One region of the Scopulibacillus cellulosilyticus genome, then DNA from elsewhere that is predicted to be linked to it. Evidence: riboswitches for the same ligand, from Rfam matches in the RefSeq annotation. Region 1 holds a riboswitch; each other region holds the start of a gene.
What was found. Region 1 has a riboswitch for thiamine pyrophosphate ahead of tenA (thiaminase II). Riboswitches for the same ligand answer to the same signal wherever they lie in the genome.
Positions count from the first base shown of each region.

Region 2: another riboswitch for thiamine pyrophosphate. It lies ahead of ACFQRG_RS06755 (ECF transporter S component); the one in region 1 lies ahead of tenA (thiaminase II).
Region 3: another riboswitch for thiamine pyrophosphate. It lies ahead of ACFQRG_RS11690 (solute carrier family 23 protein); the one in region 1 lies ahead of tenA (thiaminase II).
Region 4: another riboswitch for thiamine pyrophosphate. It lies ahead of ACFQRG_RS13345 (acetylornithine deacetylase); the one in region 1 lies ahead of tenA (thiaminase II).

Region 1 is NZ_JBHTCO010000020.1:148,434-156,622, forward strand. Features, by position in the region: gene ACFQRG_RS15875 (LysR family transcriptional regulator) at 86-1,000, shown strand; gene ACFQRG_RS15880 (YjzC family protein) at 1,144-1,329, opposite strand; gene lipA (lipoyl synthase) at 1,479-2,381, opposite strand; gene ACFQRG_RS15890 (lipoate--protein ligase family protein) at 2,398-3,213, opposite strand; gene ACFQRG_RS15895 (hypothetical protein) at 3,592-4,320, shown strand; gene ACFQRG_RS15900 (hypothetical protein) at 4,433-4,714, shown strand; TPP riboswitch at 4,873-4,973, shown strand; gene tenA (thiaminase II) at 5,096-5,782, shown strand; gene ACFQRG_RS15910 (CsxC family protein) at 6,018-6,803, shown strand; gene ACFQRG_RS15915 (hypothetical protein) at 7,000-7,662, shown strand; gene ACFQRG_RS15920 (Fur-regulated basic protein FbpA) at 7,802-7,969, opposite strand; gene ACFQRG_RS15925 (CotH kinase family protein) at 8,116-8,189, shown strand, end outside.
Region 2 is NZ_JBHTCO010000005.1:22,228-30,416, forward strand. Features, by position in the region: gene ACFQRG_RS06695 (DUF2515 family protein) at 1-742, shown strand, start outside; gene ACFQRG_RS06700 (hypothetical protein) at 851-1,171, shown strand; gene ACFQRG_RS06705 (YppE family protein) at 1,242-1,607, shown strand; gene ACFQRG_RS06710 (hypothetical protein) at 1,645-1,845, opposite strand; gene ACFQRG_RS06715 (hypothetical protein) at 1,895-2,479, opposite strand; gene ACFQRG_RS06720 (spore germination protein GerPB) at 2,578-2,826, opposite strand; gene ACFQRG_RS06725 (spore germination protein) at 2,848-3,069, opposite strand; gene ACFQRG_RS06730 (spore germination protein GerPE) at 3,145-3,522, opposite strand; gene ACFQRG_RS06735 (spore gernimation protein GerPD) at 3,522-3,713, opposite strand; gene gerPC (spore germination protein GerPC) at 3,710-4,327, opposite strand; gene ACFQRG_RS06745 (spore germination protein) at 4,404-4,625, opposite strand; gene ACFQRG_RS06750 (DNA alkylation repair protein) at 4,957-5,217, opposite strand; TPP riboswitch at 5,447-5,545, shown strand; gene ACFQRG_RS06755 (ECF transporter S component) at 5,727-6,311, shown strand; gene ACFQRG_RS06760 (ABC transporter ATP-binding protein) at 6,295-7,767, shown strand; gene ACFQRG_RS06765 (energy-coupling factor transporter transmembrane component T family protein) at 7,791-8,189, shown strand, end outside.
Region 3 is NZ_JBHTCO010000014.1:75,296-83,484, forward strand. Features, by position in the region: gene dltA (D-alanine--poly(phosphoribitol) ligase subunit DltA) at 1-1,128, shown strand, start outside; gene dltB (D-alanyl-lipoteichoic acid biosynthesis protein DltB) at 1,125-2,276, shown strand; gene dltC (D-alanine--poly(phosphoribitol) ligase subunit DltC) at 2,629-2,868, shown strand; gene dltD (D-alanyl-lipoteichoic acid biosynthesis protein DltD) at 2,865-4,046, shown strand; TPP riboswitch at 4,202-4,297, shown strand; gene ACFQRG_RS11690 (solute carrier family 23 protein) at 4,366-5,727, shown strand; gene ACFQRG_RS11695 (LuxE/PaaK family acyltransferase) at 5,711-6,805, shown strand; gene ACFQRG_RS11700 (acyl-CoA reductase) at 6,802-8,189, shown strand, end outside.
Region 4 is NZ_JBHTCO010000017.1:52,511-60,699, reverse strand. Features, by position in the region: gene ACFQRG_RS13355 (FUSC family protein) at 1-1,476, shown strand, start outside; gene tenA (thiaminase II) at 1,526-2,200, opposite strand; gene ACFQRG_RS13345 (acetylornithine deacetylase) at 2,197-3,480, opposite strand; TPP riboswitch at 3,624-3,726, opposite strand; gene ACFQRG_RS13340 (ABC transporter substrate-binding protein) at 3,857-4,999, opposite strand; gene ACFQRG_RS13335 (ABC transporter ATP-binding protein) at 5,364-6,146, opposite strand; gene ACFQRG_RS13330 (ABC transporter permease) at 6,169-6,996, opposite strand; gene ACFQRG_RS13325 (DNA-3-methyladenine glycosylase family protein) at 7,374-8,189, opposite strand, start outside.

The DNA of each region.
Region 1 (8,189 bases):
TAGTTTACATGAAGATGATTAATCTTTACAATATATATATAAGATCATAATAATCTCAAATTGAGAACGATAGGAAATGAAGGCAATGGAATTAAGACAATTAATATATTTTAAAGAAGTAGCCAAGCTTGAACATGTGAGCCGTGCAGCTGAATCTCTTCATGTGGCCCAATCTGCTGTCAGCAGGCAAATTTCTTTATTAGAAAATGAATTAGGCGTGGATTTATTTACACGAGAAAATAGAAGTGTGAGACTTACTCAAATCGGCCGGCTTTTCTTAGAACATACAGAAAGGGTCATCGCTGAATTAGAACAGGCGAAGCAAAGAATTGAGGAGTATTTGAATCCTGATCAAGGAACAATCCGTCTCGGCTTTTCAACAACACTTTCAATTCACACCCTTCCCATGGTTATGACGCAATTCCGAACCGAACACCCGAATATCAATTTTCAATTGCATCAAGGCACCATGGATTACTTAATTAAATTGATTGAACGCGGTGATATCGATATTGCACTGGCTGCGCCCGTTCCAACAAACCATCCAAATATAAAAGGAAAAGTTTTTTTCACGGAAAAAATGTCAGCCCTTGTACCCAACAATCATGAATTAGCCGATAAAAGCCACTTGAGGCTAATTGAGCTCCGTTCTGAACGATTTATTACTTTCCGTTCCGGATTTTCTTTACGCGATATTGTTATTAAAGCTTGTAAACAGACCGGCTTTACACCAGAAATCGCCTTTGAAGGGGAAGATATGGATACTATTAAGGGGCTGGTTTCTGCGGGATTGGGTATTGCTATTATTCCCGAGCACGCGATGGCTTATGATGTTCCAGATATGGTCAGCATCCCGATTATTGAACCTGATATTATACGTTCAGTTGGCGCAATCGTTCCAAAACATCGGGAACTTGCCCCTTCTGAGGAATTGTTCTTTCAGTTTTCGAAGGATTTTTACGACCGATTATACCGTTTTGGGAAACAAGAAAGCTGGTAAAGAAAACTTGGCTGGTGCCAAGCCTTAAGGCGTAGGTAACTGCCTAGCTGCACTTATACTTTCGTCCTTTAGTGAACTTAAACATTCAGAAAGTATAAAGAAAAATAGTGTAAAGAAATAGTGTTGCCTCAAAGGAGACAACACTATTTTGATTTTTTAGGTCTTCGCATCCATTTTCGATCTTCATTTTTATTCTCAGGAAAACGCTCTCCCGCTGCCAATTCTACGACTTGGGGATCTTTTACCATGCTTCCGGTCTCGCCGATTTCCATGTAAATACCATGATTAGGCGCTTTTTCACCTGGATGAAAGTAATTCTGTTGTCCCATAACTGTTACCTCCTTTTCTACTTTAATGTTCCCAAAAAAACTAAATACATTATTAAAATGAGGATTAAAAGATATAAAAAAATTTAAATTAGGAGACTGTACCAAATTAAAAATAAGAGCCCGCGAATGCTATTCACAGGCTCTTATCCCTATTCTTCCATTTGCATTTGTCTTTGACGGGCAGCTTCATTAACTTGTTCATCCGCATGGTAAGATGAACGGACAAGCGGTCCCGCTTCACAGTGTCTAAAACCTTTAGACAAGGCAATTTCTTTAAGTTCTGCAAATTCATCAGGATGATAATATCTGACAACATCAAGATGTTTCTTAGTCGGCTGTAAATATTGACCAATTGTCATAATGTCGACATTATGTGCAAGAAGGTCATCCATCGCTTGGATAATTTCTTCTTTTTCTTCCCCTAAGCCGACCATAATACTTGATTTCGTTGGCGTATTCGGACTAATTTCCTTTACTCTTTTCAACAGTTCAAGTGAACGATCATAAGTTGCTCTTGCACGGACTTTTTTGGTAAGACGGCGAACTGTTTCAATATTATGATTGAAAATATCCGGTTTAGCATCCATTAATGTATGCAAGCTTTCGTAATCGCCTTTCATATCGGATGGAAGCACTTCTACTGTACAGAATGGCACACGCCTGCGAATGGCACGAATCGTTTCCGCAAAAACAGCAGCACCGCCGTCTTGCAAGTCATCCCTTGCCACAGCTGTAACAACCACATGGCGGAGTCCCATAAGCTCTACCGATTCAGCAACCCTTTCCGGTTCTTGCCAGTCAAGTTCTGTCGGCAGACCTGTCTTGACCGCACAGAAACGGCAGCCGCGTGTACAAACATCGCCAAGGATCATAAAGGTAGCTGTTTTACGTGAAGCCCAGCACTCATGAATATTTGGACATCTTGCTTCCTCACAAACCGTATGTAACCGTTTCTCACGCATCATTTTTTTAAGACCGGTATATTCTTTGTTTGTGTTGAGTTTAATTTTCAACCATTCAGGCTTTCTTAGATGTTCCTGTTGTTTAGCCATCGACTACACTCCCTTGTTATCGTGAATAGTTCCATTGTTGACTTTGGTACTTATTTTTAGCAATGTCATGGATTTTTTCAAGTTGATCGTCACTTAAAGTATAGGATTCAAGGTCAACTTCCAAACCTTTTTTAAATCCGTTATAAAAAGCCTCTTTTACTTCATCCAAGCCTACTTTTCTTCCTGCACAATCATTGATTGATACCGCTTTATTATAGAAGCTTCGCAACGCGCGCGCTTTAACACGATCATTTGGATATATAAAACAGTCAAATAAAGTTTCAACATCCATACTAATCGGGATAGAACCATGTTGTAAGATGACGCCTTTTTGACGGGTTTGTGCGCTTCCTGCAGCCTTTTTCCCATCAACAATTAACTCATACCAAGAGGCTTCATCAAAGCAAACCGCTGAACCAGTCATGCCTAATTTACCTTCAGGAACGGAAAATTCAGCTTCTATCCCAAGATTTTTATAACCTTCGAGCAATCCTTTGGAAATCACACGATAAGCTTGAGAGACTGATTTAGGCATCATTTTATGGTCTTCACTGACAATGACGCTGTATGTCAGTTCATCATCATGAAGAACCGCCCGCCCTCCTGTCGGCCGTCTTACTAATTCAAATCCGTGTTTTTTTACAGCCTCAAAATCAATTTTACCTTCAGTTTTTTGAAAATAGCCAACTGAAAAGCCTGGAGGATTCCATCCATAAAATCTAACCACCGGCGGAATAAGCCCTTGACTATGCCAATCCAACAATGCCTCATCCATTGCCATGTTAAATGCAGGCGTATTGATTCCCGAATCAATAAACAGCCATTTTTCCATGATACTTCATCCCTTTTCATCTTGAGAAAATCTATATTTCGCTCTAAAAATACGCGTTCAAAAAGGAGGACAAAACATGTATCCAGGACTTTTTGAACTTCCTCTTAAATCTTCTTTATGATAACAACAAAGACTTCTAGTTGTAAACCATCCTTTACCGCTTACAATTTTATAATTATAAAAAATAATTTCCATATACAAACATATTACAGATTCCGCATTTTCAAAAGCTAACTTAGTGCAAAAGTTGATAGTCTTTTGATGATAAGGTATGAAAGTCTAGTAAAAAATAAGTAAATTATATGAATAAATCAACCTATACGTCATTTAGATAAATCCATATATATATAATACATTAACTTTCAAGGGGGATTATTAATGAGCTTCGATCGTGAAAGCGGACATCGACGCAGTCGTGAGAACGAAAGCGGAAATAGAAGAAATAGACAAAATGATATTTGGGTAGATGTAGACACCGACAATGATGATAATGATATAAAAGATAAAAACAATAACACGGCTAATGTTGTTAAAAGCGGAAACTCTTATGTCGATATCCGGATTAATAACCGCGCTATCGCTGACCCTGGGGCAGATGATGATAGAAGGAGCAGCGGACGCAGAAGGACTAGCGGTCGCAGAAGAACGAGCGGTCGCAGAAGATCTAGCGGATTAATAAGAAGAACCAGTGGCCTAAGAAGAAGATCAAGTGGACTTATACGCAGAACCAGCGGTCAAACAAGAAGGTCTAGCGGACGTATGCGCAGAACCAGCGGTCAAAGGAGATCCAGCGGACTTATACGCCGATCCAGCGGTCAAAGGAGATCCAGCGGACTTATACGCCGATCCAGCGGTCAAACGAGAAGGTCTAGCGGACGTATGCGCAGAACCAGCGGTCAAACAAGAAGATCCGGCAGACGTATGCGCAGAACCAGCGGTCAAATAAGAAGGTCTAGCGGACGTATGCGCAGAACCAGCGGTCAAACAAGAAGATCCGGCAGACGTACGCGCAGAACCAGCGGTCAAACAAGAAGGTCTAGCGGACGTACACGCAGATCTAACCAGCAAAATAGAAGATCAAGCGGAAACCGTAGAAGAAACCGTTAACATTCAAGGCAGGTATTTTTGCCGATACCTGATTTCAATTAAGAAAGGTGTTTTTCAGGATATTAGTTTTGGCTAATATCCTGAATCTATTATAAGATTGAGGAGGTTAATAATGAGTTTTCAAGATCCTATTAACAAATCTGATAACCAAGCGATAGTCAGCAGAAGCGGGAATTCAGATGTTGATGTTACCGTTATCGTGGATACAACGGCTATTGCTTATGCAATGGCTTGTATGATGCATGCAAATGGTACATTAAATAATAATCAATTTAACCATATGTTAAAGAATTTAGATAAATTGATTAAAGGCAAAAAGAATCGGTTGTCTAAAGATGATAGTTTTAAATCAAACACAGAAAAGCCTTGGATTAGACCCGTAAGATCATTTTAATTATGAACCCCCTTTATCTAACCTCTATTATTTATTTATGATTAGATAAAGGGGATGTTTATTTAAGAAAAATAGTAATAACTTTGAGATTAAGCCTTTGCCTCATAGATTATTTGACATTTCAAAAAACATGGGTTAATCTAAAGATAATTTCATAGGAAGTCCACTAGGGGTGCCGTTAGGCTGAGATAAGGATATCCTTGATCCCTTAGAACCTGATCTGGTTAATACCAGCGTAGGAAAGTGGAGTTGGTGGAAAGCTCATTTTTTCGGGCTTTATTTTAAAAAATAAAACGAACCGCTCCATCTGTATGGGGCGGTTTTTTCATGCTATAAAGATATTTCCTCTGTGGCTTCCTAGAAAACAAAGGAGGAAAAACAATGACTTTCACTGAAGAATTAAGAAAAGACGCTGATCCTATTTTTGAGGCAATTTTTAATCATCCATTTGTTCAAGGCATTGCCAAGGGATATCTGGAAAAAGAGCAGCTTATCCACTATGTAAAGCAAGATTTTGAATACTTAAATGCCTTTATGAAAGTTTATGGTTTAGCTATTGCCAAATGTGATACTCGTGATGATATCAGGCTGTTTAATAATCAAATTTCTTTTGTCCTAAACAGCGAAATCCATCCTCATCATAATTTTTGCCAAGTTGCCGGTGTTAACTATGATGACCTGCAATATGAACCATTAGCACCCACTGCAAGCCATTACATCAAACATATGCTGTCAGTAGCTGCCACCGGCTCGCTAGGGGAAATCATTGCTGCCCTTCTTCCTTGTCCATGGACCTACTGGGAAATCGGGAAAAAATTTATGAATGAGCTCAAGCCGGATGCAAGCCATCCTTTCTATGATTGGATCGCCTTCTACGGAAGAGAAAGTGAAGAAAAGTCATTAACCGAAGTTTTATGTGAACGTCTTGACCAATGGGCTCAAACTGCCAGCGAAGATGAAAAGCAAAAAGCAAAAAATCACTTCACCAAAAGCTGCCAATTAGAATACGGATTTTGGCAAATGGCTTATACTCTTGAAAAGTGGCCTGTTGATTTAGTTACAGTATAAAGAATATCTATATAAGTATCAGGTTATTAATAGATTAATGGCTTCAAAAAGTGAATTTAGCAGTAGTTTTCTGTCACTAAAGGCAGTTAACTGCTGCTGGGTTATCCGTCATTTACAGAGAAACATCTCATTTTTAGATATTATTAAGAATCAGCTATTTTATGAGAATGTTAGTCCAACCCTAATCCCTTCCAAAACATAAAATATAGTAAAAAGAGGAAGGGAGTTTTTTATTTTGTCTAAAGAAAAACATCACCATAAGCATGGCAATCATGATGCGCCTGCCCCTTTTATAAATCCAAGCCGCCCAAGTGTTGAAATGAATTTATCTACCAGTATTCCTGAAACTAGCAATACGCCTGTCACACCTTCTGTAACAACTGGAAGCTCTTATATTAATGTACCTGTTGTTCTGGCTGAAACAACAGTTCAAATTGATATGGATTCAACGATTAACTTTTCTGAACCTGTTCTTGAAATCAGAAACATTAAAAAGAATCTAGTCATTACCCAAGCACGTCTTTTGCTGCCAACAAATAAGTTATTTATACGAGGTTTTGTAAGAAAAGACATCGAATACACAACACCGCGATGCCAAACATCTACCAGCATGACCTCTGAGGTTCGTTCATTAACTGTTGATGTACCTTTTTCAACAGTAACGGCAATTAAGTTTATTAAGCAGCCAAAATTCAGTCCAGGTACTCCACCAACCCAATTCAGTTATTTTAATTCTACTAATGTACCAACAGCTTGTGGAGATGATCAAATATTATCAAGTAATTTTTGCAAAAACAACCAAGTATCCTCTGAAACCTTCAATGAACTTCCTTATGTTGAATTACTGTCAAGCCAATTTGTAGAATTAGATGAAGCCACCAATCGCAGCATGACTACAGGAACTTTCACTTCAATGGAGGAAAAAATGGTCGTTGAAGTCACCCTTAAAGTCCTTCAAAGGCAACAAGTAAGTGTTGGCGGATCAAATAAAAAATCAAAATGCGATGACTGGGACGATTAATAAGTAAATGATTAAAAAACCTTGAAGATTTTCTTCAAGGTTTTTTATTTTGTTAAATGATTTTAAAAATGGCATCAAAAGTATTTCATCAAGTTCTATTCTAGCCTCCAACTTCCCACCTCTAACAACTAAACCAGTCACCGGATAAGTTTTTATTACATACGCTGTCAATAATCTTTTATTGGAGGGTGACCCTATGGGTAATGAATATCCTTTTTCAAACTTTCCCGCAATGAAGATTGCCAAAATTAATCTTGATGCAAATAAAAACACTGTAAAGGATACAGAAAATCAAGATTTATGTACACTTAAGCCGGAAATATGCCATTTATCTGAAACAACCGCATCCATGCCAATCCTTATAGCCAATCCTGAAATTCAAATCAATATTGAAGCTCAACATTTCTTAAAACACCTTACTGATCATATCATAAAGATAAAATGGAGACAGGAAAAGTTAAAATGTGACATGCCCGCACAATCGAATCATCTTTTTACAAAAGGGACTCTTATAGCCAATATCGAATACGTACCAAAGGATGATGATAAAGTCTTATGCGAAGAAGCATACGTACCTTTTCAAATGACAACGCCTGTCAATCTTTACAATCCTCCACTTTTTTCACCGCAAAATCAATCCAGGGAGTATACCTTTGAATCTGAAAGCAACGAGAAACAATATAAAAATCGCGAACAAATCATTTATGGCCCTTCAGATCCCTTTACTTATAAACACCACTGGACCCACATTGTATCAACGGAAACTTATCAGCATGAAGAGAACACTTGTATACAGTTTCAATTAGATGCAACGATATCTGTTCTTATTTTTCAACAGCAATTAGTTGATATTACATAGGCTGTACAATGGCATGGCAAAGCCCTCCTTAATTTATTAATTGACCTCGTTTCCGAAGTCCGGTTATAAAGAAGGGCTCAAACATCAAGTATTTTTTAATTAATTTTTTGCGAATTTTTCCGTTTATTCTTCTGAATGGTTAGGTAATTTTTTTAGAATCCTTAATTATTCCTTGTTCATAAAAAAATTTCAGTTGTTCTTTTGTGTATTCATAAAGCTGCTTATCATTAATTTTGAAAATACCTTTATTCAATAACCTCTGTATATAAGTATCTTTTTGGTTGGAATCGATGGGTTTTTTAGTCATGTTATCCCTCCCAACAGGTTGATACCCTATCCCAAGCTTTTTTAAACATAAAAATTGTAATAATGCCGGTTAATTTAATTCCCACTCAAACGACTATCATCATAGGTTATGTATTACCAATATAAAAAATAAAAGGGAAAGATTATATGAGTATTCAAAGTGAAGTCCCTCTTTACAAAATCTTTATTCATCCTTTAGATTTCAAAGAATTGCGCAGCGA
Region 2 (8,189 bases), on a different contig from region 1:
TCGCTTTATCCTTTTTCATACTTATGAAAGGCCAAATTGGCTGATATTTTCGGATGCCTTTCCACAACTTCTTACCTATCATTTATCAAAGCAAAAAAATAGACCTTATTTTTATTTACTAAAAGCATTCAATATATCTATTTTTATGGAGAAGGAGTGGGAATTGTTTTGGATTACACAGGATAAGCGCCGTCTTTGTACAAGCCAAATTGTTAATGAACAGCAAGTCATTGAAAAGCCGGTTATTCAACAAAGCTTTTTTCATAACAGGGTTTTTAACCGGTTATTTTTTAAATTTCAAGAATGGCTGCATCAAACAGCAGTCATTTTTCCGACTGTTGAAGGTGCTTTATACGGCTTTTCTGTTTACCGATTTACACATGTAGAAAAGAGAATTGAATTTGGTAAACAGCTGTCATGGCTGCTGTTTGAGTCTCCAGTTTCAAAGGAAATCCAAAAATTTGCTTTAACCGTAGAACCAACCGGATCACGGATAGATTATGATCAATTTCGACAGGAGACAACTACCTATTATACATACTTAAGAAGTTTTTACAATCCTGTTAAACATCATTTAAGCGAAATAAACGATTGGTTTAACGGTGAAATAAACAATAAATGGTTTGATAACCCAAAATTCTTACCTTATGACATCAGCCATTGGTATGTAAAAAAACAAAAGCAAATTGAGAAATTAGCAGCTCTTATGTCATTGTTTTGTCGAATTTTAAAAAAAGAATGAGAAAGCCACCTTTCTTTGATGAAGAAGCACTTCTTTTGTCAAGCCGGCAGGACGTTCACCAGAAAGAAAGAACTATTTAAGTTAAGAAACCAACGGGAGTTGATGGTCATGAAAACGAAGAAGCATATTGAAGAAACTTCTTATGGCTTATCAAGAAAAGAATTAGATGTTCGGATGGATTTTCTGGAAGTCAAAATGGATCAGTTGGAGAAAAAAATTTCTAATAAAGCAGATGAGATTGTATCCATGCAAATATTACATCATCGTCAGGAATTAGAAAATATCTATTATATGATTCATCAGATTGATCAACAAATCAGATTAATTGATCGGGAGCTGACGAGATTTACTAAATTGAATGGTATTTTTCCCTTGCCTAATATGAAAAACCGCCATTTACCGGTATTGAAAGAACTGGTCGGTTCTTAAGCAGCAATGGTTGTTAAAGAAATGTCATAATCCTTTTCTTTTGGTACGATAGAAGAGGGGGGTGACAGCAGTGGACAAGGAAAAAATACAAACCCTAAGACAATTAACAAGACTGCTGAAGGAATATAATCAAATGGCGTATGAACAATTTGTCAACCGGACCCGCAAAGAAGGTTATGAAGTTGATTTTTATGGTGCAGTCAAGCCATTTGCAGATAAGGTTCTTGCCGCAGCTGATCAATGGAAGCCATTGGCTCTGGAATGGATTAATAAACAGCATCCAAAGTATGTTTATCATATACAAATTAATGATACGTATGATAATTTGACGATAACCTCTGTTACAGCATTTCAAAAAGATACGCGCCGCCGCCGTTTTTTGGAAACGATAAAAGCGGTGGATTATGTGCTGGATGCAATGTTAAATCAACTATAAATAACCCTTCTGTCGTAATAGACAGAAGGGTTGTTTTTTAATAAATCATTAAAAATTTTATAAATATAAATATAAAATATGGGATACCTAAAAATAAGATGATTTTGAACATGACATTAGTTAGTTTCTCAAGGAGGTCTTCTGGTTGAAATTTGTTAAAACTTTTTATAAATGTTTTCGCGGCATCTGTGAATGAACGTTTAGGTTTAGCCTTTTCCAATACTTTTCCAGCAATCATTATTTGTCCTCCCAATGTGTTTATTTAATACATCATATGGTTGTCCAAATCAGATTATGCTAATTTTAATAGAAAAAAACTCGCCATTGCGAGTTTTAATAATGTGGTTAATATCTTTGGGAGCTAAGTCGTTAAACCGTGTAAAACCGCCGGATAAAGCAAAAGTTCGGCCATTAATAAGCGGGTATAATCCTTGCCATCCGCCGTTTAACTGATAATATGGCGTGCCTGGAATTTTTTTTAAAAAGGTTAGATACGTACCGTTTTCAATAGCGCCAGGATATAGATTATTAAGCGGATTCTCAGGTTTAGGTAAAGGATAAATGCCTGTTGTTAATAGATGAACATCGTGTTGTTCAGACCCTTTGTATACTGTTTTAACGGATAAAGGCTGTACATAGTTAATAAATTTACCAATGTCTGTATGACGCCCTGTATTGAATTGATAACTGACACCTTGAATCTCAGCTAAAATAATTAAATCGGATGAAGCAATCAAATCCTGACTGGTTTTTAATTGCGCGCTTTTTATAAGATCATGATGGACATTAAAGGCTTTTGATACATGAGCCTCCCCAATGAATAAAATAAGAATTAATGCTGGAAAAACCATTAAACGTTTTATAACTGTCATGCAGGGATCATCTCCAACAATTTATATTTCTTATATATGTTGTCTCAATTTCTATATTTTTAATCAAAATTATCTTATCCGCCAGAATGACAGTTAATTTAAGTTGGTGCAGGAAGAGGCACTAGAATAGGCTGAAGTGTTTCACTTGGTTGGGGAGCTTCTCCTGGATGTGTTATTTGACCCGGCAAGGCAAGTTGAGGTGCTGGTTGTGTGAATCTTCCTGAATTATAGGCATTAGATACAGGCTTAATCATTCCGGCACTGCCAATTTGTAATACAGATGAATTTGATAGACCATTAATTCTTAATTGATGAATATGAATGTCTTGGTTAATAAAAAAATTCATATGGAACGCTCCAATAAAAAATTAATTATTAGCCGCATTACTTCCGTCTGCAAGATCTGAATCGAAAGTATTTGTGCTGTTTATCAGATTATTTGTTTGTAAAAAGTCGCCAGTACTTAACGCACCTGATCCGGCATATGTTTTCGATGTGCTTTTAGGCGCAATATTTAATGAGTCGCCGACGTGAAAAACGGCGCCGCTGCCTATACTGTTGATTTTAATTGGTCCCGCAATTGATGGCATATCGAAACATCCTTTACACCTATTGATAAATTTATTCTATGCCGGTGAATGGTTAAATGTTAGATTAATGAGGTCTCAGTCAGGCGGATTAAAAAATTGCCGGATGTTTTTAACCCGTGCTTCAGTGTAAACATAATCTGTAGAACCAACATCTATAACAGAAGCCGTAGATACACCGGTTATTTTAATATGATTGACCTTGATAAAAGGATCTTCATTAATGACATTTGTATGAACAGGTTCGTAAATATTGGCTTCAAGCAATGGTACATCAAAAATATAATGATGCTGATTAAGAATGGGGTCATTTTTAGGGTAAATTGGATATTCTCTTTGGATGGCAAAAACTTTTCCGACTGGTGTGACCCGCTTAGAATCACCAACCTCAAGGATTGAACTTAAGGAAATGGTGTTAATTTTTAGCGTGTCTACGACTGAAGTTCTAACCGGCACTACCGCACGACCCCCTGAGCAGCATATGGTGCGAGCGCTTCACCGACGATCAGTGATTCTGCCGGAGTATCGAAAATGGACGATGATCCAATTGTTTTTGCATCGCCAATCAGTACGACAGAAGCCGTTGCCACACCGATGATCCTTATATTGTTCACGCATAATTCCTTATTAACGACATTAAAATTCATTGTGAATCACGCCTTTTTTTAGGAAGATAATCAATAAACATACTAAATGCCTTTCTAATGTCATCATGCAGCTTTTCATTAATGACATCAACTAAATCTTCCCGATTATCAAGATATTGCTCCTGGTATTTAGATAAATAATATTGAGCCCGGTTATTAAGCTGTTTTTGAACATCATTAATAATAAACTGCCGATATGTGTCATCTAAAGGATAACCTTTTTCTTGCTCGATCCCGCGTAAATCTTCAAATGCTTGCTCTCTGAAATACTGATTCAGAAAATGATTAACATCATTCATAACCGCTGAGGAAGGATCAATGGGTTGTTCCGGCGCATGAATGGTTTGGTCATTTATTGTAAAATCGTCCAGATCCTCCATATCTTTATTTGGGTTTAAGCCAATATTCAAAGTACCCTCAAGCGTGTCAATTTTTAATTGGTCAAAAGAATAATTGACAGTTAAAGGTTGTTGTTTTTTTAAGCCGTCCATATCTGTTTTCATCGTTTTAATCACTTTTTCTAATTCCCGAATGCGTTTTTCCTGCGTATTCATCTTACCGTGCAAATGTTGTATAATTTGTTGCCATTGATAAGGCTGTTGGTAATTCACCATCGCTCACCTCTCTATTTAAAGATATGCAGTAAATAGGGGGGACGATGACCTGTGAAAAAGAAATTTTAGAAAAGGGCTATACATTTAAGGCATTTCCCTGGTCAATAAGATCGGGATCTTCAACCTGAGTTGAATTTGGTGCATTATGAATAACTAATCTGTCTCCAGTGTTAAAAGAACCAGCCCCGGCAAAACTTTTGGAAAAAGCAAACGGCGAAAGATTATAAACATCACCGACATTCAAAACAGAGGAGCTTGACATGACACTAATTTTGATTATACCGACAAGAGCAGGCATATGAATAACATCCTTTTGCTGATTTCCTTACATTAGTCTATGAAATGGGCGAATAATTGTTAAAGAAAACTTGCCGGCTTGTAAACCCTTTAGACACGGACCGGGGAGTTCAGTACCTTTAAATTAAACTGTTTTAATGAAAAAAACCAGCCGACAGCTGGTTAAAATATTAATGATTTATCCCGGTGCAAGCGTCCGTAAAACTCCCGCCTCAAAACTTGAGTTTAAACAATGAAGTTTAGGCGGGAGATAACGGACGCTAACCCCCCGATAAGTTCAACTAACCATCAGTGGGGGGATGAACAAAACCCCCACTGATGGAAGTTTCACTTTATAGACTTTCTTTATTTTGTGCGTATTCTGCACGTTTAATAAAAGATTGTTCATCCTCTATTAACCCGCAAACACCGCACTGGACCTTTTGTTCAGGTCCATTATAGGGCAAATGAATAGGGTCCAAATGATCCATGTTATATTCCTCGGTTATTTCTCCGGTATTCGGATCCATTTTAACTGCCTTAGGTTTTTGCTCGATAATATTGAAGCGCGTTTTATTTGTTTTACAATTTGGACAAAGGTAAGGATGAGACATTAAAAAAAACACCTCCTTATTTCATTTTTTGCAAAAAATTAAAAGATTATTAAAGAAAACTTGCCGATTGGCAAGCCTGTCACTTTATATGTTGAATATGATCGAATGAAGAGAAATTTTAAAAAGCAATATGAAAAATTAAGAAAAAAATATGTTTTTAAAATAAATCTTTATATTGAAAAATGTTCATGTTTGTAGTAACGTGTTAATAAATAGAAAAATATTCGATTTGTTCCACTAGGGGTGCTTTTCGCTGAGAGGGGCTTATGCCTAAACCCTTAGACCTGATCTGGATAATACCAGCGAAGGAAAGTGGTAAAAGTAACTGTCTTTCTATTGACAGGTGACCTTGTTAACTTATGCCGCTTTCCAATACCGGAAAGCGGCATTTTTTTATATGACGGTTATTGGAAAAAGGGTATCTGAAAAGGCAGTTTGCTATTTTCACGAAAGGACTGCCTCGCAGTTATTTAATGGATCAAAGGGACAAATCCGGAGGAGGAAAATTCGTGAAAAACAATCGTAAGTTAAAGCTCACAGACATTTTGGTGACAATTGTAATCGCATTAGTATTCGGTTTGATTTACAAACTGTGGGGCCCGGTATCTTATTTATTAAAACCATTGGGACTGCAAATTGATCAGCTTGTATATGGTATGTGGTTTATGGCCGGGCCGTTTGCGCTATTGTTAATCAGAAAGCCGGGTGTCGCCGTATTGGCAGAGACGGCAGCCGCCTTAGGAGAAGTTTTATTTGCCGGTCAGGGAGGAATTGTTGATTTTTATTACGGTTTTTTGCAAGGTCTTTTTGCTGAGATCGTATTCTTTGCTTTCCGTTATAAGAAATTTAATCTTTCTGTGGCCGTTTTTTCTGGAATGGCATCTGCTCTTGCGTCTTTTATATTGGACTTAGGTTTTGGTTATTTATTCGAGCTTGCCGGCTGGAATCTTGTTTTAAATATTATTTTCCGTTTTATTGGCGCAGGATTGATTGCAGGAGCATTTTCTTACGTGCTTGTTAAAGCTTTAGAATCAGCCGGGGTAGCCAATATCGTCAGACCGGTTTCAAAGGATGATTATGATGTCCTTAATTAATACCCAATATGGTGTCACAAATTTGCGCTTAGCTTTTCCTAAGGAAAAAGAAATGCAGTTTAAGGATTTGTCTTTTCATTATAAAAAAGGTGAAAAAATTCTGATGCTTGGTCCGTCCGGCTGCGGGAAATCAACACTCATGCAGGTGCTGTGCGGTCTTGTTCCGGAGCATATTGAGTACCCTATGAAGGCAGATGATATCAAACTTCCTGAAAAATGGGGCTATGTTTTTCAAGATCCTGATTCGCAATTTTGCATGTCGTATGTTGATGAAGAAATTGCCTTTGTATTAGAAAATCTTCAAGTCCCTCGTATAGAAATGCCGGACATGATTAAAAAGTATCTTAATAAGGTTGGACTTCATTTAGAAGAAACGCATACGCCGATCAATCAATTATCAGGAGGCATGAAGCAGCGGCTGGCGACAGCTTCCGCGCTTGCCTTAGATCCTGATACCCTGTTTCTCGATGAGCCGACAGCGATGCTTGACCCGGAAGGTACAGAAGAGTTATGGCAAATGATTCAGGAAGTTGCCGCTGATAAAACAGTCATTATTGTTGAGCATAAAATCGACCATGTTATTCATTTCGTCGACCGGGTCGTTTTATTCAATGATGAAGGAAAGATTATTGCCGATGGGGAAGCCGGTACTATTTTTAAAGACTATCAAAGTAAACTTGATGACTATGGCATTTGGTATCCGGGTGTTTGGAACCAAAATTATGGAAATGAGCCTTTGATGATAGAGTCTCAAGACACCACGCCGTTGCTTCAAGTTGAAGATTTTACGGTTTACCGTAAGAAGACGCCTAAAGTTCATGTACAGGAACTGTTGGTATCATCCGGGGAATGGATTACAATCATTGGCAAAAACGGAGCAGGAAAAAGTACTCTTCTTGAGGGTATCATGGATTTACTGCCCAACAGCGGCAACTGCCGTGATCTTTCTAACGGGGGTTCTTCGGGAATGACATTCGTCTTTCAAAATCCTGAGTTTCAGTTTGTGACGGATAAAGTGATTGATGAGCTCGAATATGGACTCAAAATGAAAAAAGTTGATCATTCAACCATTAATGAGCGGGTCAATCAAGCCCTTATACAATTTTCACTTGCAAATCAAATCAATCAGCATCCATATCAACTGTCGATTGGGCAAAAAAGACGTTTAAGCGTCGCTTGCGCATTACTTGAAAGCCCAAAGATGATTTTATTAGATGAACCGACATTCGGCCAAGATGCAAAAAATACTTTTGCCCTTCTTGAATATTTTGAGAAGTTAAGACGAAATGGCACAGCTGTTATAATGGTTACTCATGAAATGGAAATCGTAAAACGCTTTGCTACCCGAATATTAGAGATTGAAGACGGCAAATTGAAGAAAGATTTGCTGACAGCCCGCGGACAATTCATGTTAAACAGGACAGAAAGCATTTATTTAGATGCAGTTAAAGCTTAGTTAGAAAGGAGATGGATAAAGAATTGTTAACTTATCAAACATGGCTTTCTAAAGTCAATCCCTCACTTAAGTTTCTAATTATTGCTATTTTATTTATTGCTGTTCTCATGGTTCACAACCTTAACACTATGATTTGGATGACAAGCTTATTTTTTATTTTATATCTCGTTTTTAATGGATTTAATATGAAATTGTCTTTCTGGATGTTATTGCTTTCTTTTTTACTCGCTATACTTAGTTCGACAACAATGATTTTCTTTGGTCAAGGCTCACATATATTATTTCAATGGCATTTAATTGTAATATCTGAAGAAAGCTTGGCTAGGGGGCTTCATATCGGGCTTCGAACTTTTCTATATGCTATGTTAAGTCTCGTTTTTGCCTCAACAACAAAACCGGTACTGTTTTTCTATTCTTTAATG
Region 3 (8,189 bases), on a different contig from region 1:
GGGCATATGCCAATGCCGGAACAAGCTGTTCGAGGCGAGGATAACTTTTATATTATTTATACCTCTGGCAGTACAGGCAATCCAAAAGGTGTTCAGATTACCTTAAATTGCTTGGAAAGCTTCGTAAAATGGGCGACAAATGATTTTGGATTACAATCAGGGCAAGTTTTCTTGAACCAAGCGCCGTTTTCGTTTGACCTGTCAGTTATGGATCTCTATCCAAGTCTCGTCACAGGCGGAACGCTTTGGGCCATTGATAAAGAAATGATTGCGAAACCAAAGGAACTGTTTGCATCTTTCGAACAATCAAATATCGAAGTTTGGACTTCTACACCGTCTTTTGCGGAAATGTGCTTAATGGCTCCCGGCTTCTCAAGTGAAATGCTTCCTTCCCTTAATACTTTCTTATTTTGCGGGGAGGTCTTACCAAACAATTTAGCAAGACAGCTGTTAGAAAGATTTCCTGGAGCACAAATTATCAATTCATACGGCCCAACTGAAGCAACAGTTGCCGTTACGAGTGTCATCATTGATAAGGAAATGACCGGAAAATACGATTCTCTTCCGGTCGGCTATTGTAAGAGCGACTGCCAAATTCTGATTATGAAAGAAGACGGCTCATTAGCAGCCGATGGTGAAAAGGGAGAAATCGTTATTGTCGGCCCAAGTGTCAGCAAAGGTTATTTAAGTGCTCCGGAGTTAACGGAAAAAGCATTTATGACTATAAATGGCGAGCGGGCCTATAGAACAAAAGATGCCGGGGTATTGGAAGATGGCATGCTTTTCTGCCACGGCCGGATGGACAACCAAATTAAATTACACGGATATCGTATGGAAATTGAAGAAATTGAACATCATCTTCGTTCAAGTGCTTATGTTAATGCCGCTGTTGTATTGCCGATAAAGAGAAATGATGCATACGACCATCTATTAGCGATCGTCGTTCCAAATGAGCATCAATTTGAAAAGGAATTTCAGTTAACATCGGCGATTAAAAAAGAATTGGCAGCTGAACTGCCAGCCTATATGATTCCGAGAAAATTCGTTTACCAATCTTCCATTCCAATGACTGCTAACGGTAAGGTAGATCGCAAAGCGTTACTGAAAGAGGTAACAATGACCGTATGATTCCTTATGCAACATTTTACTATTTTATCATCTTAGCGATACTGCTCATCCCGTCAATCATTGCAGGACTTAATGGAAAATCACTTAAAACGTATAATTCGGTTGTCGCAATATTTTTTCTCGTGCTCACTTTCTATAATAAGCCGGCACAGGCTATATCGTTAATCATTTTTGTCATTTGGCAAGTTGTATTAATTAAGGGATATTTACCTGTTCGGAAAAAAAATAATCCAACCAGCATGTTCTATTTAACGGTTGCGCTATCCATTTTGCCGCTGGTTATCGTTAAGTTTGCACCGTATTTCAAAAGCTTGAGCATGGTCGGCTTCCTTGGCATATCGTATTTAACTTTTAGGGCCGTTCAAATGATCATTGATATCCGTGATGGGCAGCTGAAGGAAGTTTCTGTATACCGCTTCCTTCGCTTCCTGTTATTTTTCCCGACAATCTCATCCGGACCAATTGATCGTTATCGCCGGTTCGAAAAGGATATCGAACATACGCCGACGTCTGCGGAATATAAGGAACTTCTCTACCGCGGTATAAATCGTATTATTCAAGGGTTCCTTTACAAATTCATTATCGGGTACCTTATTAATCAGCATATCCTAATGTCCGGGTACCTCAAACAAGATACGTTCTTGAGTATTGTCATCTATATGTATGCCTACAGTATGTACCTGTTCTTTGATTTTGCCGGCTACAGTAATTTTGCTATTGGCACAAGTTATTTACTCGGGATTAAGACCCCTGAAAACTTTAATAAGCCGTTTCTTAGCCGTAACATCAAGGATTTCTGGAATCGTTGGCATATGACATTATCTTTTTGGTTTAGAGATTATATTTTTATGCGGTTTGTATTTACGATGACCAAAAAGAAAGTATTTAAAAACCGTTACACAACATCCTATATAGGGATTTTTATAAATTTCTTCGTTATGGGATTGTGGCACGGACCTTTTCCGCACTATATTGTTTATGGCTTGCTTCACACCTTTTATTTTATCTTTTTTGATGTATTTGAGCGGAAAAACAAGAAGCATAAATTTTGGCCGGACAATAAGTTGACGCATGTCTTATCTGTTGTGATTACATTTAACTTTGTATGTTTTAGCCTTCTTATTTTCTCAGGAAGACTATTCACTTAAAAAAGGATGTTCAAAAAAGTCCGGGAAACATTGCAGGCGAATTTCTTCGTTGCGTTGCCACTGCGGTCCTCACGTGCCGGGCAATTCTAAGATGTACCTGTGCTCCTGCGCTGCAGCATATTCACAGAGGCATCTCCGACTTCTCGTCGCAACTCGTAGTGTTTCGAGAAGTATCGCTCGTCGATCCGGTCCTCGTGGACTGCCGCGCCTCGAAATTCCGACGCACAGGACGTGCTAGTACTGGCGTTGTCACATGGACGCGACGTTTTTAGCCAGTGTTGGCCCTGTTTGTCCTCCCTTTTGAACACCATTAAAATATAGAACTTTTCATTGAAAAAGGAGACGTATAACAATGGCTGAATTTAAAGAACAAGTATTAGATATTCTTGAAGATGTTTGTGAAAACGATATTGTTAAGGAAAATCCTGATGTAAAAATATTTGAAGATGGCATTTTGGATTCCTTTGGAACTGTCAATCTTTTAGTCGAAATTGAAGATAAACTAGGCATTCCGGTATCGATTTCCGAATTTGATCGCGAAGAATGGGCGACACCTAACCTTATTATTAATAAGTTGGCTGAAATGAAATGAAAAAACCGAGGTATGGCCCATTAATCTTGGCCATCATCATTTTCCTTGCCTTATTGTTTACGCCGGGCAGTGTACAGCATGCGCTTATAAGCAATAAGAAGGTAAACCAGGCGGCAACGAGCTTGGATCCAAATATGTTTCAAGGTATAGCCCTGCAACAAAAAGCAATGGATGATAAAAAATATCTTCCTATTTATGGGTCATCTGAACTTTTGCGTTTAGATCCTTTCCACCCGTCTAACTATTTTAAAGTCAATCCTGACGGGTTCACCCCATTTCTAGTCGGGCGCGGCGGTATGCAGTCACTCGTTCACTTTTTGAACTTTGCATCCATGTCAAATGACCTTAAAAATAGGAAAATTGTCTTTATCCTATCCCCGCAATGGTTTGCTCAACAGGGGTTGGATAGAAAGCATTTTGATCCAAACTTTTCAAAACTGCAGGCCTATGATTTCGTATTTAACAAAAACATAGACCCTTCATTAAAGAAACGCGCTGCCAGGCGGTTACTGCAATTTAAATTTATTAGAAAAGATAAGAATCTGGCTTATTTATTAAAAGGAATCGGTTATAGTAATCAGACAAATAAATTGAAGCTGTTGGGCGAGAAGGCGTATGGAGAATTTGACTATAGGGTGCTCATGTGGAGAGATACGATAAAATCTTTCTCTGTTCATCCCCATCATCCTAATGTTGATCCAAGCTTAAAAAATCTTTCTTGGAAACAGCTCCGTCATCGCGGCGATTTAATGGGTGAAAAAGACAGTACTTCTAACACTTACGGTATTAACAATCATTATTGGAAGAAAATAAAACCTAAATATAGTCATCTAAAGGGATATAGAAAGCATGAAAGGTATTATCATTCACCTGAGTACGGTGACTTGCAGCTTGTGCTGGACTTATTAAAAGAAAAACATGCAAAAGCAATGTTTATCTCTGTTCCAGAGAATGGCCGCTGGTACGATTATGCCGGGGTCCCTAAGAAGACGCGGCAATACTACTATGCCAGAGTCCGCAAGCAAGTAGAAAAGGCTGGTTTTCCGGTGGCGGATTTCTCAAGCCATGAATATGACAAGTACTTTTTAAAGGATACAATGCATCTCGGCTGGAAGGGCTGGGTTTACGTTGATCAAGCGATCAAAAAATTCTACGACAGTCCTAATGGAAAATTATAAAAACGGTGCCTGCTGGCACCGTTTTTAAACTTATGATGATCATTAAGAAACGTCAAAAGTCATCCATTATTAAAATAAAAACCCGAAAAATATTCATTTGATATAAAAAGTTTGACGAATTTTAAACATAGGTGTACGATACAGAAAAAAAGAAAAGTCACCACTAGGGGAGCTTTAAGCTGAGAGAAGTGATTCGACCCTTTGAACCTGATCTAGTTAACACTAGCGTAGGGAAGTGGCGTGGATTTATATTTATACAGTTTGTATATATTGAAGCCACCCGCTTGCCGGGTGGCTTTTTTTGATGGGAGGATATTTTATGCAACAAAAGATAGAAACGGAAGAACAACTTTCGGATAACTCAGGAATAGTCACAGTTGGTTTGGAAGAAAAATTATCACCGGTTCGAGGATTTTTATATGGTTTGCAGCATGTCTTTGTTTCAAACGTTTGGCTTGATCCTGTGTTTGTGACTGCGATGATCGGGCTGTCGTTTGCCTTAGCCGCAAACATGGTGAATGCCATTTTTATTGCAGCGGGCTTGGTCACGCTTGTACAGGCAACACGGCTTGTACGATTACCTGTTGTTCAAGGTCCGTCGGCCGCTTTTGATTCACTTATGATATCTGCCGGAAAAGCTAACGGATTGGCAGCTGCCGGCGGGGGGATTGTGTTAAGCGGAATCATCATTTTTATATTAGCTATTACGGGCTTGCTTGGGAAATTGAAATCTTTTTTTACAGCAGTCGTATCCGGTTCAGTGATTTTAATTGTCGGCGTTGCACTATCCGGCTTTACACTGTCACTTTATTTAGGAGGGGACCCGGGATCGAAAACTTTTCTTGATGGAAAAACGCTGACAATCTCAGTTGCTACTTCATTAATTGTCCTGTTTTTATCTGTATTTGGGACAGGCATGCTTCGTTCGTATTCTTTTCTCATCGCTCTAGTTGCCGGTGATGTTATCGCATTTTTGCTTGGGGAAGTTAATTTTTCTAAGGTCGCAACAAGCGGTTGGTTTGGATTGCCCCATATACTTCCTTATGGTGCGCTTAAATTTGACTGGGTCTCATTTGGGACATTTTTCTTTGCGTATATTGTGGCAGTATTTGAAGCTATGGGTGTTTATCATGCTGCGGCAGAAATGGTGAACGCCCCGTTAGATAACAAACGGATTCGAAAGGGATTTGCCGGTGAATCGATTGGTTCAATCATTTCAACGCTTATCGGCGGTTTCCCGACGACAGGATTTGGCCAAAATGTCGGTTTGATCCGATTAACGGGCGTCGGCTCACGGCATGCGGTTAAGGCAGCCGGGATTATCTTTCTTGTACTTGGTTTTATTCCTAAGGCGGGAGCGATGCTTGCTGTGACGCCTGACGCTGTTGTTGGCGGGATCTTTTTGCCGGCGGCTGCATCGCTTATTTTTACGGGTATTAATATTCTTGGAAAAATGAAGAAAACTGAAGCGAATTTCATGATTGCAGGCTTGTCGATTTTATTATCCATCGCGCTCCCAAACTATTTTACCAATGTTCATGGTTTCTTAGGGAAATTCCTTAGCAACACGATTTTAGTAGGTGCCGTTACTGCTATTTTGCTGCAATTAGTGTTAGTCAATATTCCTAGCTGGTTGGGGATAAATAAAGAAAGAGGGAAAAATAATGAGGAAAGAATCTAAAGAAATAACCGAACAAATCTTAACTTTTATTGAGGAGTCAAATGAAGAAGAATCACGATTCAATGAGCTGGCTCTAAAACTATTTACCTATCAATTTAAGTTTAATCTTCCTTATAAGAAGTTTTGCCAAAAGCGAAGGAAAACCCCGCTGACAGTAAAAAATTGGAGGGAAATACCGGTTATACCAATTCAAGCGTTTAAAGAGCTTGTGCTGTCTTGCGAACCGGCTGAAGAGGCTGAGGCCGTTTTTATGACAAGCGGAACAACAAATGCTGAAAAACGCGGAAAAAATCATCATCCTTCTTTGCAAGTCTGGGATGCTTCAATGATGACCGGCTTTAAACAGTTTGTCGTCCCTGATGGAAAAAAGAGAGCCATTTTTGTTCTTTCACCGGGAGAAGATTTGAATAAAAACTCATCGTTGTCACGGTATTTAACAATGGCGGTAAAACATTTCGGCAATGAAAACAGCCGGAATTTCTTTAATAAAGACGGGCTGGATATGAATAGTTTGGTAAAGGCACTTAAGGAAAGTGAAGAAAGGAAAGAACCCGTCATGCTAATGGGAGCTTCCTTTGCTTATGTGCATTTTCTTGATTACTGCAAGGAGCATGGCAACCGGTTTAAACTTGCATCCGGCAGCAGGCTGTTTGACACGGGAGGTTTTAAAGGTCAATCCCGTGAGGTAAAAAAAGAAGAGCTCTATTTATCCTTCGAGGAAACATTCGCTATCAGTCAAAAAGATTGCATTAACATGTACGGTATGACCGAATTAAGCTCGCAAATTTACGATCAAAAATTTGTGTTCCGTGACCGGCTGAATACGAAAATGTCCAGCGCTTCCTGGTTAAAGACGCTTGTCCTCCATCCTGAAACGCTTGAACCGTTAAAAGACGGTGAAATTGGAATTCTTGCTCATTATGATCTGGCAAACTGGAATTCTTGTCTCGCAATTTTAACTGAAGATATGGGATATAAAACAGCGGATGGTTTGACTTTGCTTGGCCGGGCTGAAGGGTCCGAAGCCCGGGGATGTTCAATATCTGTTGATCAATTAATGGAGGCTCAGCAACAATGATAGATAAAGAGGGGGCGCAAGTGATAGACGCTTATTTTGTGCCAAAAGGGTTTCAGTTAACATCGTTCACCGAACGGATTTATGAATCAGAATATGAGAACTTAATTTTACGGTTCCCGGTGTTTTCCAGCGGAGATATATCAGAACTCTCTCAAACAATTAAAGCTAATCGGCGAAACTGTCTCCTGAATTTAAAAATAGCAGAAGTTGTTGACATCATAGATAGCGCTGTACAGAAATGGCTGGATCCAAATTATCCTTTTAGGCAATTGGCAGAAAAATGGCTGCCGGTAATCACAGGCTATCATAAAGAAATGATTCGTCTTGAATTAAAACGGTTTATGCGGACATTTCGAAAAAAAGAACTTCTCCGTTTTCTTGACGAAGAATTCGATAACCCCGCAGTGCTTGATGAATTTCGCCCCCGTAAAACAGGTGGTTTTAGCAAGGCATACGGCCCTAAGCTCATTTTTCATATTTTCTCAGGCAATGTTCCGGGGCTGCCTATTTGGAGCATGATAATGGGACTGCTTATTAAATCGGCGAACATAGGAAAAACCTCGTCTTCTGAACCGTTAATGCCTGTTTTGTTTGCACAGACATTGGCCGAAGTCAATCAGGATTTCGCTGATTGTCTTGCCGTTTTGCCATGGAAAGGCGGAAACATTGAACTTGAGGAATCAGTGATTTCTGAGGCTGAAGCTGTAATTGTTTACGGATCAAGTCAATCTGTCGAAAAGGTAAGAAGCCGGGTTCCGGACCATAAGTTATTTTTAAGTTACGGTCATAAAATAAGTTTTGCCATGGCAGGTAAAGAAGCACTGACCCCAGACCGTTATAATCAGGTAGCCCATCGTCTGGCAGAAGATATCTCGGTTTATGACCAACAGGGATGTGTTTCTCCTCACTCTGTTTTTATTGAGGAGGGCGGTGCTGTTTCTCCCAAGCAATTTGCGCAGCTCTTAGCCAAAGAGCTTCAGCGCTATCATGAAAAGAAACCGAGAGCCGAGATTTCAAATGAAGAGGCACTTGCCATTCGTGCCGTCCGCAGCAAATATGAATTTGAAGCGCTGAATGAATCGGAAGATGCTGTATATGGCAGTTCAGAGGGGACAAGCTGGACAGTCATTTACCATAACAAAACTGCCTTTGCGGCCTCGCCGTTGAATCGGACTGTCCATGTTTTTAAATGTACAATTTTAGAAGACTCCATTTCATTTTTAGAACCGTATCGGCGCTATTTACAAACGGCAGGTGTTGCTGTAGGTCCCGAGAGACTGTTTCGGCTTGCCGAACAGCTGGGCGAAGCGGGTGTGAACCGGATTTGTTCAATCGGAGAAATGCTGCATACTCAACCCGGATGGCACCACGATGGACAGCTGAA
Region 4 (8,189 bases), on a different contig from region 1:
TTTAATGCAGAAATGTTAATAGAGACATTATTCTCAGCGTTAAAACGTTTAAAGCTATTACACGCATTTGAAAATGATGTGATCAGAAAATCACTGCTAAATGTCGTCCGTTCGTTACGCTATTCGGATGTGCAGGAGGATGATTATGACCATTCGCATTTAAAGGAAGCTGAAAATGCTGTTCGCGAGTTAAGGGCATATTTAGACCAATTTCATCACAAAAATGATGAAAATCAAGACTGGTTGTATTTAATCAGACGCGTAGAATCGATTGCAAGCCACCTTATTGAAGGCGCCAACCGTATGCGCCAAATTAGAATAGAAAATATAAACAAAGAGAAGCTTAAATCTTTTTTAAACATCGAGAATTCTGAGAGTGACGAATTGGAGTCAAGCAACAACGAAAATGAAAAGGGGATGCGGGTATCCACAAAGAAAGCCGTCCAGGCCGCTATTGCCTGTGAGCTTGCAACAATATTTGGCTATCTTTTGTCGCCTGCTCACCAGTTCTGGGCATTACTTTCTGCGTTTGTCGTTCTTCTTGGAACCGAATCGGTAGGGAGAACGTTTGTCAAAGCCTTTCATAGATTTATTGGTACGCTGATTGGAGCGGTTTGCGGATTCTTTTTCGCTCATCTTGTAGACGGGCGTACGGATTTGGAACTCTTACTCTTGTTCATTTGTATTTTTATGGCTTTTTATCTCCTTGATATTTCATATGCACTGATGACTTTTTGGATGACAATGGTCTTAGCAATCATGTATAATCTTTTGCTCGGCGGCGTTAATGAACAATTATTAACCGCACGTGTTATTGATACACTTGTGGGAGTCGGCATCGGATTGCTCGTTTCCGTTCTTGTCCTTCCTATAAAAACTCGGGATAAAGTCTCCGATAGAACCGTAGACTTCCTGAACGGCTTAAAACTATACCTTAATGGTTTTATTAACAAATTAATAGATAGTGATCAATCCGCTTACCTTGCGGATATGGCATTGGAATTGGACGAGAAACTTCAGCAAATCAGGGATGAAGCAAAACCGCTTCATAACACACCCGGTGCGTTAGGGAGATCCGGCATCGAACGAAGGCTGACCGTTCTAACCGCCTTGAATTATTATGCAAAACATCTCACAGCTTCTACAAACACAGAAGGAAAGATCAGAATCAATCCCTTTTTACAAAGGACGCTAATACAGGTTAATCAACGGTTACAAGATAACCTTGATACTTTAAATAAGCTGATGATAGGAAAAACATTTAAAGCAAGAGTATGGAAGCTTGAAAAAGAAAGAGAACAAATTGAACGTTTTCCTGAACAATCATTTCGTGGAAACAGCAATCAAGACCAATTAGTTTATGACTTATATTACATTTGGCGTATCAATTCTTCCATCGTCTCCTTAGCCAAAGATTTTGGCGCTGAAGTCATAACGACAATTCCATCTTCCTGCGATAGAAGCCCTGAACGGTAATGCCGTCCAGGGCTTCTATTTTTAATTCATTTTTTTAACATACCGCCTGTCATATTGGCCATTCATGCTGCTCATAGACCATATTCCAAAACATATACTCATAACGGGATGTCGTTTGAAAATGTTTCTCTAAAACTTGAAGTTCAAATTCCGGCTTTCCATTCGTCTGTTTATCAAGACATTCAATCAGCCATTGACAAAGCTCCCCGAAGTCATCTGATGCATACATTTCAATCCACTTTGCGTAAGGGTTCTTGGACAATGACTCTCCATTATAGGCATACAGTTCCTTTCCGATTTCCCAATAGCTCCACATGCACGGAAGAAGACAAGAGACAAGTTCAGAAAGTGAACCGTTTTGGGCAACATGGAGCATATAGCGTGTATATGCTAAGTTGATAGGCGTTGGTTCGGTTCGCTCCAATTCCTCTCTTGTAATTCCAAATTCCGATGCATATTGCCTATGTAAATCCATCTCAGTGTTGAATGTTTCGTGCAGAAGTCTGGCAAACCACCCCATTGTTTCAATATCTCTTGCTTTTATAGAACCTATTGCAAACAGCTTGGCATAGTCGATTAAATACACATAATCTTGTTTCATATAATAGGCAAACGTTTCTTGAGGTAATGTTCCATTTCCGATCCCTTGGACAAAAGGATGATCATGGATTTTCGCCCAAATAGGTTCGATATTTTTAGATAACCGTTCTGTAAATGACATCATTCTCTCTCCTTTCGTGTGTTGCACCAATCAGCAATAAAACACGCCATTGTTTTTGTAAAATCCAGCAATTCATGAATACTCACTTTTTCATCTACTGAATGGGCATCTTCTAATTGCCCCGGCCCATATGTAACGGCAGGAATACCGGCTCTTCCAAGCCACCCGGAATCGTTGACAGATGTTGACATACCTATAACAGCTTCTTCATTTGTTACTTTCTTGTGATGATTGCTTAAACGAACAACTGCTGGGTGATCCGGGTTAATTTCCAACGAAGGAAAAATCTCTCCGCGGTCTTCGATCATTGATTTGCCGCCCCAACGAAATTCCGGTGGATTCTCTTTTAGCCATGGGTCTGCCAATGCTGTATTGTATAAATGATCCTCAATTTCTTTTATCACCTCTTCATACGTTTCATCAGGATAAAAATGAACGGTAATCCACAACTTACACTCATCTGCAATAAAGGCCGCATGTCTCCCTCCTTCGATGACAGCCGGATTAATCGTATTGATCCCCGGCGGAAACCCTGGATAACTTTTTGTAATCGACCAATGGCGTTCCAGTTCTTGTAAACCCTGAATGACTTTCATCATTTTTTCTATGGCACTGGCTCCTTTAATCCCGCCGCCGGCATGAATCATTTTAGACCTGAGGCCATCGTGGAACGTTTGTTTACTTTTTACAGTTATCCACCCGGTAATGACACCGCCTTGTCCTTGGATATTTAAGTGACTTGTGTCCATGACAATCGCAAAGTCCCCCGTATAACCTTTTTCAGTGCAAGACAAAGTGCCCGCTTCACCAACCTCTTCGCCGATGACGGATTGAAATTGCAAGTCTCCTTTTAGCTCTATACCAAGTTCCGTTAAAAGCTTAATCGAAAACAAAGCGCAAGCAAGTCCTCCCTTCATATCCGCTGCACCCCGTCCGTATACATATTTATTTTCTTTTCTTAATTGAAAGGGTGAACTTGTCCAATTTGAATCATCTCCGACCTCGGCTACATCTATATGGCCATTAAGAATTAGACTATTATAACGGTCTGAATCTGTTCCTTTTCTAATACCAACAACATTTGGATCACCGGGGAACACATCCCATTTTTCTGTTTTGAAATTTAGGTGTTCCAAGTAATTTTGGATAAATAATTGAGCTTCTGTTGTATTTCTTGCCGGCGGACTAACCGTTGGAAAACGGACTAATTCCTCTAACAATTGTAATAATTCATCTTGAGTTTCCTCTAATTTTATTTCAATTTGTTCTGTTAATGTTGTCATAATAATATCCCCTCCTGACAAAGTTTATGAGAACGAGGACTTGCGGCCGCGCACATATCTGTTAAAGTAAACTTGCCAATTTATAACGCAAAAAACCACTCTTTTTAGCATAAAGAGTGGTTTAAATACATTGATCAAGCCTAAATGGCAAGCTTCCACTTCCCTACGCAGGTATTATCCAGGTCAGGTTCGAAGGGTCTCAAACTTAAGTTTGATCTCAGCCTGTTGGCTCCCCTAGTGTTTAAATACTTATCCAGTTATTATAATATTAACATAAATTCATAGATTCTAAAGATCAATTTTTTAGGGCAGTCATTGGATATTCCTTAAAGTCATTACAATTATCCCCGTATTTAACGCCTAAGGAGTCATTTCATTATTTATAGGGCCCTAATACTTTCACTGCCTCTTTAGCCAACGAGGTATCAACGGCTTTGTTAACATTTACGTTTCCGTCAATGCCTCCGCGTGATTTATACCATTTATATTGATCTTTAATATTATTAACAAACATTTTACCATTCGGGTCTAGGCCTATCACGCTGACTTTGTTCCATATTTTTGGATCTTTAAGTGATGTATTCTTCGTCATGATGTCTATGATTTCTTTTTTATTTCCTTTTCCCTTAACGAATGCATCATTATAATCCCTGACGCCTTTTAAGTAAGCTACCATAAACCTTAGTGCAACAGCATGCTCATCATCAACAAACTTCGGCGATCCAAGTACCATGGCAATTTGAGCTTTTGGTGCATAATCTGTTGTGTCCCCGAAACGATAATGGATACCTTCCGCTTCGCCTTGTGTAATCATTGGTTCGATTTGCAAAGCAGCATCAATTGTACCGTTACTGATTGCCGATACCATATTGCCGAAATCAGGCATTAGAACAAAATGAACATCTTTTCTTGAAAGTCCCGCATGCTTCAACATTTTTGAAAAAATATAATCATCGACCCCATTTTTTGTAGAAACAGCAATTTTTTTGCCTTTAAAATCTTTATACGATTTTATTTTGTTTTTCATCTTTTTACTTACCACGAAGGAAAAGTAGGATTGGCCTTTCAAATTATGTCCTTTGTCGGCAATCATTTTGACATCTATTCCCTGTGCCATCGAATTAAAGAAGGATGCGGAAGAAATACCGCCTGCAATATCAACTTTACCGGAAGCGAGCGCCGGCAGCATATCATCACTGTTAGAGAACTTAGCAAATTTGATTTTAATATTGTAATCTTTGAAATATCCTTTAGCATTAGCAATATAAAATCCCGCAGCAGATGCGGAATCATCCTCCGCAATGACCACGGTGGTCGGCTTCTTTAATGGTTTTAAATTGCCATCCACCGGTTTAGCCTTAGTATCCACAACATTAGATTGTTTTTCTTTTGACGAATCTCCCCCCTGGCAGCCACTTATAATCAAAACAAACAACGGAATCACTAATAAAGCGGCAAGGAATTTCTTCCACACCTTACATGCCTCCTCTAGATGATGTTCAAAAAGTCCCGGAAACATGGGGCAAATACTAAGATGTCTCTGTGCTCCTGCGCGAGGATTAACGATGAAGCTATTCATAGCTCGTCGCAGTGTTCAAAGATGAATATTCTAGTAGACCGTGCTCTGCGCGAGGATTATCGATGAAGCTATTCATAGCTCGTCGCAGTATTCAAAGATGAATATTCTAGTAGACCGTGCTCCTGCGCGAGGATTATCGATGAAGCTATTCATAGCTCGTCGCAGTGTTCAAAGATGAATATTCTAGTAGACCGTGCTCCTGCGCCGCAGATTATTCACAGAGGTATCGCCAACTTCTCGTCGCAACTCGTAGTATTTCGAGAAGCTTTGCTCGTTCCCCCTTTTTGAACTCACATTTATAAAGTTAAGATTGGCGTGCTTTTTCCACTGCGGTTTGCAAATGCTCCCAAATATCAACGAACTCTTTCGACATCTCTGGATTAGAACGGATCGTTTCTACTTTTCTCGGTCTCGGTACGTCAATCATTTTCTCGCGAATAATCTGCCCGGGCTGTGTACTCATTAATAAAATACGGTCGCTCAACAGCAATGCTTCATCAATACTATGTGTAATAAACAAGACTGTTTTCTTTGTTTCTGACCAAATATTAAGTAATTCCTCTTGTAAAATAAATTTGTTTTGCTCATCAAGAGCCGCAAACGGTTCATCCATTAACAGGATTTCCGGATCATTGGCAAATGCCCGGGCAATACTGACCCTTTGTTTCATTCCACCGGATATTTCAGAAGGATAAAGCTTTCTGAAGTCCTTGAGTCCGACTTTTTCAAGATAATAGTCTGTTTGCTGTTTGATCTTGCTTTTTGGCAGATGACGCATTTTTAATCCAAAAGCCACATTGTCTTCGACGGTCAGCCAGGGAATAACGCCTTTTTCTTGAAAAATCATTGATTGCAGCGGCCGGTCTTGGCTTGAGCGCGTAATTTTAAAATCCCCTGTACTCGGTTTCTCAAGTCCCGCCAAAATCCTTAATAGTGTTGTTTTTCCGCAGCCGCTTGGTCCGAGCAAACAAACAAATTCTCCATCATTAATGCTTAAATTTATGTCTTTTATTGCAGTAACAGCCGTTTGCTTTTTAAAGAAAATCTTTGTTAAATGATTGATTTGAATTTTCGGCGTTACGGACATACTCCCCCTCCTTTACAAAAAACTACTTTTTCCATGGAATAAGCACCTTTTGCAGCATTCGCAATAACAGAGAGAAGAAATAGCCAAAGAAAGAAATAAGGATTAAACCCACATACATTTGTTGCAGTAAGAAAGCTTTATACGATGTCCAGATAAGATAGCCGATCCCGGAATGCGCACCCATCATTTCCGCTGCAACAATGGTTAATAATGCGATTGCCTGCCCCATTTGAATACCCTCTAACATCACAGGAAGAGCACCGGGTAAAGCAATCTTAAAGAAAAAGTCTTTTGATTTTGCCCCGTAGTTTTTAGCGACATCTAAATAAATTTGATCAATATTGGCGACACCGGCAGCGGTATTAATAACAACAGGGAAGAACACGCTTCCTGCAATTGTAATCATTTTTGAAAAGTCACTAATACCAAAGATAATTAAAATTATCGGCATCAAAGCAAGTGTAGGAATTGGCATAAGCGCCATGACTAACGGTTGAAAAAAATACCTGAATGGCCGGTACATTCCCATTAACAGTCCCAGTAAAATCGCCGGAATCACACCTAACAGAAAGCCGCCTATAATCCTATATAAACTGATGCCCAAATTATCGAATAAATCACCGCTGGCTGCCATTTTAAAAAAGGTACCGATGATTTCAGTAGGCGGAGGAAAAAAACGTGCATCAATGATATGTGTCCGTGATAAAACTTCCCATAAAATAAGCAAACAAACTGGAGATGCTACCGTGAGCAAATGTTTCACCTTTTGCCTGCGCCGGCCTTTCTTCCACATTTGTTTTTCCACGGCAATTGAGTTTTCCATATAAACCTCTTCCATTTTGGTTGCCATCGTTGCTCACCTCTAGTAACCACATCATATGCACATTCGCCCAGTGCGTGACAAAAGACGCATATAAAATTTATTTTGTGTCAATTTCATAGCAAGCCGTTTTGAGACATACGAAACAGTCTTTTGTCAATATTTTTGTGGATAAGTGGATAACCTCTAAAAAATTCGATGGACAGTGAAATGAATTTGTGAGTAATAATTGGGGATAAAAATTAAAAATCCTGTGGATATTGTGGGTAAATATGTGGAATACCCCTAGATTAGCCTATATATTTGTGGATAAACCTGTGGAAACTGTGTATAATCTGAAAATAAAAACATCAATTTTTTTTAGCGATTTAGTAATGAGGAACTATTTTAAAAAAACCCTTCGCAATTCACTGCGAAGGATTCTTCACACTATGATTACCAAGATATTCCCATAAATAGATAGCGGCATAACTATTAAATGGCGACCAGCTCTTCGCCTTATTTTCTATAAAATCTAAAGTAGGCTTTTGTTCCAATTGATAAAACTTTTTAATACCGTTTTGAATGCCAATATCTCCAGCAGGCATTAAGTCCTCTCTTCCCATGCCGAATAATAAAACATTTTGCGCTGTCCAGGGGCCAATTCCTCTTATTTTGACCAATCTTTTAATGACTTCACCATTGTTCAATTGTTTAAGCTCATCTAAGGATAAGGACTTTTCAGCTATCAGCCGGGATGTATCTACAAGATATTCTGCTTTTCTGCGGCTAAATTGCAGTTCTTGTAATGACTCATAAGGAATGTCAGCAACTGTTTCCGGACGGGGATAAAACCAGACATCATCAATAGAAAAACCAAATTGCTTCACAAACCGCTCCGTTAATTGATAAGAGAAAACTAAATTTAACTGTTGATGAATAATACATTTGACAAGCGACTGATAAATACTAAAGTCTTTGATCAATGGCATGCCTTTAAATTCTAAAAATAAAGGGGCCAGGTCTGTTTTAGAAAAATGATCGGTAATATCATGTAAGGATCTATCCCATTTAAATATACCTGTCATTTGCTCAATTACTGTTTCATCTTGACTTTGGGCCGATACTTTAAAGGCAGGCTGTTCAGTTGTTCCTATAGCTTGTACGGTTGCAACTTGCGGTTCTCCTTCAATCCATAACGGTATTTTAATTAAACGTTTGTTTAATTCAATATGGATTAATGG